DNA from 3 places in the Planococcus donghaensis genome. Region 3 is predicted to be linked to each of the others. Evidence: riboswitches for the same ligand, from Rfam matches in the RefSeq annotation. Region 3 holds a riboswitch; each other region holds the start of a gene.
The links. Region 3 has a riboswitch for thiamine pyrophosphate ahead of thiT (energy-coupled thiamine transporter ThiT). Riboswitches for the same ligand answer to the same signal wherever they lie in the genome.
Positions count from the first base shown of each region.

Region 1: linked by a shared signal. The riboswitch ahead of BCM40_RS08890 (YkoF family thiamine/hydroxymethylpyrimidine-binding protein) and the one ahead of thiT (energy-coupled thiamine transporter ThiT) in region 3 are both predicted to bind thiamine pyrophosphate.
Region 2: linked by a shared signal. The riboswitch ahead of tenA (thiaminase II) and the one ahead of thiT (energy-coupled thiamine transporter ThiT) in region 3 are both predicted to bind thiamine pyrophosphate.

Region 1 is NZ_CP016543.2:1,774,811-1,777,080, forward strand. It holds gene BCM40_RS08885 (MFS transporter) at 1-715, shown strand, start outside; TPP riboswitch at 1,053-1,158, shown strand; gene BCM40_RS08890 (YkoF family thiamine/hydroxymethylpyrimidine-binding protein) at 1,249-1,839, shown strand; gene BCM40_RS08895 (ECF transporter S component) at 1,841-2,270, shown strand, end outside.
Region 2 is NZ_CP016543.2:2,970,501-2,972,770, reverse strand. It holds gene BCM40_RS14640 (SurA N-terminal domain-containing protein) at 152-709, shown strand; TPP riboswitch at 841-944, shown strand; gene tenA (thiaminase II) at 1,035-1,718, shown strand; gene thiM (hydroxyethylthiazole kinase) at 1,720-2,270, shown strand, end outside.
Region 3 is NZ_CP016543.2:908,832-911,101, forward strand. It holds gene BCM40_RS04430 (M20 family metallopeptidase) at 1-794, opposite strand, end outside; TPP riboswitch at 940-1,037, shown strand; gene thiT (energy-coupled thiamine transporter ThiT) at 1,134-1,712, shown strand; gene map (type I methionyl aminopeptidase) at 1,840-2,270, shown strand, end outside.

The DNA of each region.
Region 1 (2,270 bases), 870 kb from region 3:
CTGGCGTGTTATTTTCCTTGGCATCGCCCTACTTTCCATCGGATCTATGGCATTGATTGCACTCTATATTCAGCCAATTGCCGGTGGTACAGCAGTTCCGCTTAAGCAACAACTAAAAGCCGTTGCGAGTGCAAAAATCGGTTCTGCGCATCTCGCGACAATGTTTATGTTAGCCGGACATTACACGGTATACGCTTATTTCACACCGTTTCTTGAAACTATTCTTAACTTAAATTCATTTTGGGTTAGTGTCTGTTACTTGTTATTCGGTATTGCAGCAGTTAGTGGTGGTGCAATCGGTGGCGCGTTGTCCGATTGGATTGGATCGAAAAAAAGTATCATCATCGTCATTTCAACTTTTGCTGTTTCCCTATTTTTACTACCACTCACAACATTCTCGTTAGTCGTGTTCTTGCCTGTAATGGTCATTTGGGCAGCCCTTAGCTGGAGTTTATCTCCACCGCAACAAAGCTACCTAATTGAAATAGACCCAGCAACATCAGATGTTCAGCAAAGTTTTAATAACTCAGCTCTACAAGTTGGTATTGCTCTAGGTTCTGCAATTGGTGGTATCGCATTAGCGCAAACCGGTTCAATTTCAAGCATGCCTTGGGTTGGCGCTGTTATTGTTCTTATTGCACTTGGGTGTGCCATATTCTCATTAACACGACCGGCCATTGTTCGTAACCATATACAAACTACTAGTCAAAACTAATGGTTAAATTACACAAAGCCCAATAAAAAACAGGAGTGAAACCTTTTAGTTTCACTCTTGTTTTTTGCATTTACTTCACTTTTATCATATAAAAACTATATTTACTGGTGTAACAATTCACTAAGCACCGGCGCGTCGACGGGCTAGGCGAAGCGATAAGACAGGCGTTTTTCCTGGCTTATCGCGAAAGCCATGCCAAAAGCGTCCAAAGCGTTCCCAGACCCCACTCAAACTTCCACACCTCACATATTTTTCTAAGCTCCCTCTTTACATCCCTCACCACTTCCTCTACACTAAACCCATCGGGAACAACCCGAACACAAAAACCGCATACCGTTTTCTGCACTAGGGGTGCCCACTTTGGCTGAGATGCAAGCGCAAGCTTCGATCCCTCAAAACTCGATCAGGATAATACCTGCGTGAGGAAGTGCGGCGCATTTCTGAAATAATTCCTTTTTTGATTATTTGTAGATTATGGCTGCATCTTCACGGATGCGGTCTTTTTTGTGCACATTTTTAAGGAGGAATTTTACATGGAACCATTGCAATGCGGTACCAGTCCAATCGTTGGATTTCGCTTTTCGTTACATCCAATGACAGGCGATTTTATCAAAGTAATCAAAGGAGCTTTAAACGAAACGGATACTTCAAACGTATGGATGCATACAGACGATGTCTCTACTGTTATTCGTGGCAAACAAATTCATGTCTTTAATGTTGCCAAAGCTTTAACTCTACATGCAGCGAAAACTGGTGAACACGTCGCGTTGTCTGGCACTTTTTCAATTGGCTGTCCTGGTGATTCTTCAGGTGATGTCTTTTTAAATAAAGACGATGTGTTACTGAATACTGACGACACAAAACAATATGTTTCTTCGCAATTTGCACTATACCCAATGAACAATCCGGATTATATGACCGTGATTTACCGTGAAGTCGATCGGGCAAAGCAACAAGGCGTTTTTAACGATTCGATGCATTATGCGAGTGGTATCCACGGGGACATTCACGATGTTTTTGATTTTTACGAAGAAGCGTTTACGAATGCTCGCTCTGAGGAACACCGCCATTTAGTCATGACCGTATCGATGAGCATTAACAGCCCATCTCATGGAGGTGCTTAACATGCTAAAATCGTGGAAATTAAAAGAAGTTGTCTTAATGTCGTTATTTGCTGTTGTCTTTGGCATTGTATATTTATTGTTTGTTCATGCTGCAAATATTTGGGCAGCTGTGATAGGCCCCCTTGCTTATGAATGGATGTTTGGTATTTGGTTTATCGTCTCCATTATTTGCATGTACATTATCCGTAAACCTGGCGCAGCATTTCTTTCAGAAACAATGGCAGCTGCCATCGAAGTCTTAATCGGCAACGCTGTAGGACCTCGATTAATTTTAACTGGAGTTGTTCAAGGACTTGGCGCAGAAGCCGCTTTTGCATTAACTGGCTACAAGCATTTTAATATTTTGGTATTAATGCTTGCCGGAATCGGTTCGGCAGTTTTCAGTTTTGTATATGGCTATTTTGTCTCAGGCTATGCTGCGCTTGACCCGT
Region 2 (2,270 bases), 1.2 Mb from region 3:
CATTCCTAATGATTAGGAACCTCAGACCACAAACAACTCGAGTTGTTTGTGGTCTTTTTTATTTAATTTATGAAACTTATCGAACGTTAAGAGCGTATTCAGCTTTATAGGATGAATTAGTTAACTTTAAGCTAATAAGGGGAGTGAGGGATTGAAGAAGATTCTGTTCATAGTACTTTTACTTGGAACAATCGTTTTAGCTGGTTGCAGCGATGTTTCAACATACGGTGATAATGAAGTAGCGGCTACTGTAGACGGTCATGAGATTACAATAGGTGATTTGCGTTTTTTGTATGCTGATGAAACGGCATTAGATTATCTGGATTCGGTAATAGTGGCAAAACTGATCAAACAACAAGTACAAGAAATGAATCTCGATATTTCCCCGCATTTAATGGCTGAAGAAAATCAGGATGATTTTGAAAAACTTCCTCCTGAAAACACAAAAGATGAAGGCAGTAAGCAAGTTCGTAAATATGCCATCGCTCAAGCGGAAAAATTAGGTATGACACCCGAAGAATTTCAAAAGCAGTATGCTAAAAAACTCAATCACCAAAATGCTTATATCAATACATATCTTGAAGAGAAATTAGGTGGAGGGGACATTAACGATCCAAAATGGAGTGAGAAATTTGGAGAAGAATACAATGATTTAATAGAAAAATTGGTAGAAGAAAATAAAGAAAAAATAGAAGTGTTACTTGATTAACATCTAGTAAAATCGATGGTAGAGTATTAGCGATAAAATTTAGTTTTGTACCTTTTATCTTTAAGAAGAATTTTATAAAGACTATAGTATTAACAAAATCTGTGATATAGTGATTTCGAAAACATAAATAAAAACACCACTAGGGGAGCCGGATATCGGCTGAGACGAGCATAAGCTCGGACCCTTTGAACCTGATCTGGATCATACCAGCGGAGGGAAGTGGCGGATTGTCTGCTATTTTTTATCGACTGCATACGCCGCTTCCCTTTATTGGGGAGCGGCGTTTTTATGTTGTGTAAATGAATAGGAAAAGGGAGATGGAGAAATGACTTTTTGTAAAGAAGTAAGAAAAGAATGTGACCACCTATGGCAGGCGAGTTTTGATCATCCATTTGTTAAAGGAATTGAAGATGGGACATTGCCGGTCGATGTATTCCGTTTTTACGTCATGCAAGATGCTTATTACTTATCACATTTCGCGAAAATTCAAGCACTTGGTGCATCAAAAGCAAAAGACTTAGAAACAACGCAACGTTTTGCGATTCATGCATCACATACAAGTACGGCTGAATTATCTTTACACCAATCCTTTATGAAAATGTTAGATGTTACGGAAAAAGATTGGTTAGCATTTCAACCTTCTCCGACTGCATATGCATATGTATCTCATATGTACCGAGCATCTGCAGGGGATTTAGCAGACGTCCTAGCGGCCATTTTGCCTTGTTATTGGCTGTATTATGAAATCGGCGAACGGTTGAAAAATGCCAAACCGGATCATCCGATTTATGACCGTTGGATTGAAACTTACGGTTCCGAGGAATTTGGGGAACTTGTCAATGAACAAATCGAACGGATGAATCGTTTGGCTGAAGAACTGCCAGAAGCTCGCCGCAAAGAACTAAAAGACCATTTTCTAAAGAGCAGTTATTACGAATTAAATTTTTGGGACCAAGCATGGAGAAAAGAAACGTGGTCTATAGATGCGATTGAAAAAGTAGGTGTCTAATATGATTCAGCTGATAAAAGAGCAAAATCCAGTGGTGCATTGTATTACCAATCATGTGGTATCCAATTTTCAAGCGAATGGCCTTTTAGCAATTGGTGCGTCGCCGATTATGGGAGAAGCACCAGAAGAAGCAGCAGAACTGGCTTCATTATCTCAAGCGCTGTCATTAAATATCGGAACCTTGCATACAGAGTCATTAAAAAGCATGTTGCTTGCGGGAAAACGAGCCAATCAATTGGGCATTCCAGTTGTGTTAGATCCCGTTGGAGCAGGGGCAAGTGGCTTTCGTCTACAAGCAGTTCGTGAAATTTTAGGTACAGTATACGTTAATGTGCTTCGATGCAACGCAGGAGAGCTTGCGGCAATAGCTGGGGAACAATGGAAGTCAAAAGGTGTGGACGCAGGAGAAGGGCTCTTAGACGTTAAAGCGCTTGCTGTTGTCACTTCAAAAAAATTAGGAGTGGTCATAGCGGTCACAGGGCCAATAGATATTGTGACGGACGGAGAATCTGTTATTGAAATTCCTTATGGAGATCCACTTATGGCGTCTAT
Region 3 (2,270 bases):
CAGTCCATTTCGATATCCAAAGTTTTAGCTAAGTCGACCAACTGTCGGATAATCTCTTCTTTTTTCTGGCCGGGCATATAGCGGATATCATATGACATTTCGCAAATATCGGGTACTACGTTATAACGATCTCCCGCTTTAATAATCGGCAAGTTAACAGAAGGCTTTTCGTAGTATTCGGTCGATTCTTTTTGAAAGGGTAAATCAGCAACTGCCATATGAAACTTCATGGCAGATTCAATGGCATTGATGCCTTCCCATGGACGACTACCATGAGCGGGCTTTCCTTTGAATGTCATATCCAATTGTAAAACGCCTTTCGATTGTAAACCTACTTTCAACCCAGTAGGTTCACCACAAATAACGAAATCGCCGGTGTAACCTTGCTCGACTAGCCATTTGGATGTATTGCGTCCGCCAGTTTCTTCATCGGTTACAATATGTAATTGAACACTTCGTGCCAATTTGGAACGATCAAGGTCTACAAAAGCTTGCATCATTGCTGCAACTCCTGCTTTCATATCCGCAGCACCTCGTCCGTAAAGGCGATCTTGTTCTACTATCGGATTAAATTGTTCTTCATGTCCTGGCACTACGTCAACATGACCATTCCAAACAATGGTTTCAGCTCCTTTTCCTTTAGCAGAAGTAAGCATCTTATATCCGTTATTATCATGTACAGTAACAGCCTCACCTTTTTCTTTTAACCATTCTGCGCAAAAAAGAAGTGCTTCATTAGCTCCTTCTTTGGAATCGCTTTGAATTTTAATCAAATCCTTTAATAGTTCGATCATTTTTTGGCAAGCCCAATATACGGCTGCCTCCACCACCTTTCGACTATCATTACTAGTCTCTACTTTACCCTATGAGTGTGTGATAAAACAGCCTTGCAATAAACAGGAGGCTTGTGTACAATACAGGTGAAAGTTAAATATTTGTATACACCACAAGGGGAGCTTTAGCTGAGAGTGAACATCTGTTCTTACCCTTTGAACCTGTAAGTTAACACTTGCGCAGGGATGTGGATAGAAACCGGTCCTTACAACGACGCCTGGCTCTGTCCTAGCGTCGTTTTTATAATGGTTTTATTCGCGGCCCTTCTGGTGATGTGCACAACACATAAGGAGGAAGTCATGAGAAATAAAAAAGTTTTGTTAATGATGGAAATTGCAATTTTTGCAGCTCTTGGATTTGTTTTAGACTTTATATCATTCCGGATGCCACAAGGCGGTTCAGTTAGTTTAGTCATGATTCCAATCGTCTTAATCGCTTTTAGAAGAGGTGTTGGTGCGGGCGTTTTAACTGGCTTGTTAGTCGGCTTGTTACAAATTGTTTCTGGCTTTATCTCTGTAACCCCTTTGTCATTCGGCTTTGTCGTTATGCAAGTGATATTGGATTATCTATTAGCATATGCTGTGGTCGGATTCGCGGGTGTGATGCGCGCAAAATATTTGCAGCATGCGGAAGCGAAGCAAACTGGAAAAATGCTAATCGCAATTGTCTCAGGCGTGCTTATTGCATCGGTATTGCGTTATTTCGTGCATGTCGTCACCGGTATTTTGTTCTTCGGTATGTTTGCTGAAGGCAATGTAGTAATTTACTCTGCTGTGTACAATGCTACGTATATGATCCCTGTATTTTTACTCGCTGCTTTTGTTTGTTCAGCGCTTTTCGCAGCTGCTCCAAAATTGGTGAATGCTGAAGCTCAATAATGTAAAGGCTGTCTTCGGACAGTCTTTTTTCTATGAATCGCTAGAAGAGATTCAAACAGGACGGGAGCCTCTGTATAAATTTTGTGGTATAATTTTTGAATAGAAAAGCTTGAAAGAAGGGTATTTAATGATTGCAACTACTGAAAAAGATATTGAAATGTTAAAAAAAGCTGGCCAAATGGTAGCTGAAATTCGTGAAGCGATGAAAGCGGCAACGAAAGCCGGCGTTACAACAAAAGAAATTGATGAATTGGGTGGCAAATTATTTGAAGAACTTGGGGGCGTATCTGGGCCAAAATCAGAATACGACTTCCCAGGGTACACATGCATTAGTGTTAATGAAGAAGTAGCTCACGGCATTCCAGGCAACCGTGTAATCCAAGATGGAGATATTGTGAATATTGATGTTTCGGGTTCATACGAGGGCTATTTCTCTGATACAGGAATATCGTTTGTAGTAGGAGAAGGACATGCAGAAAAAGAAAAAATTTGTGCAGCTGCAGCTTCTGCTTTTGATCGCGCAATGACAAAAGTTAAAGCGGGCGCTAAACTAAACCA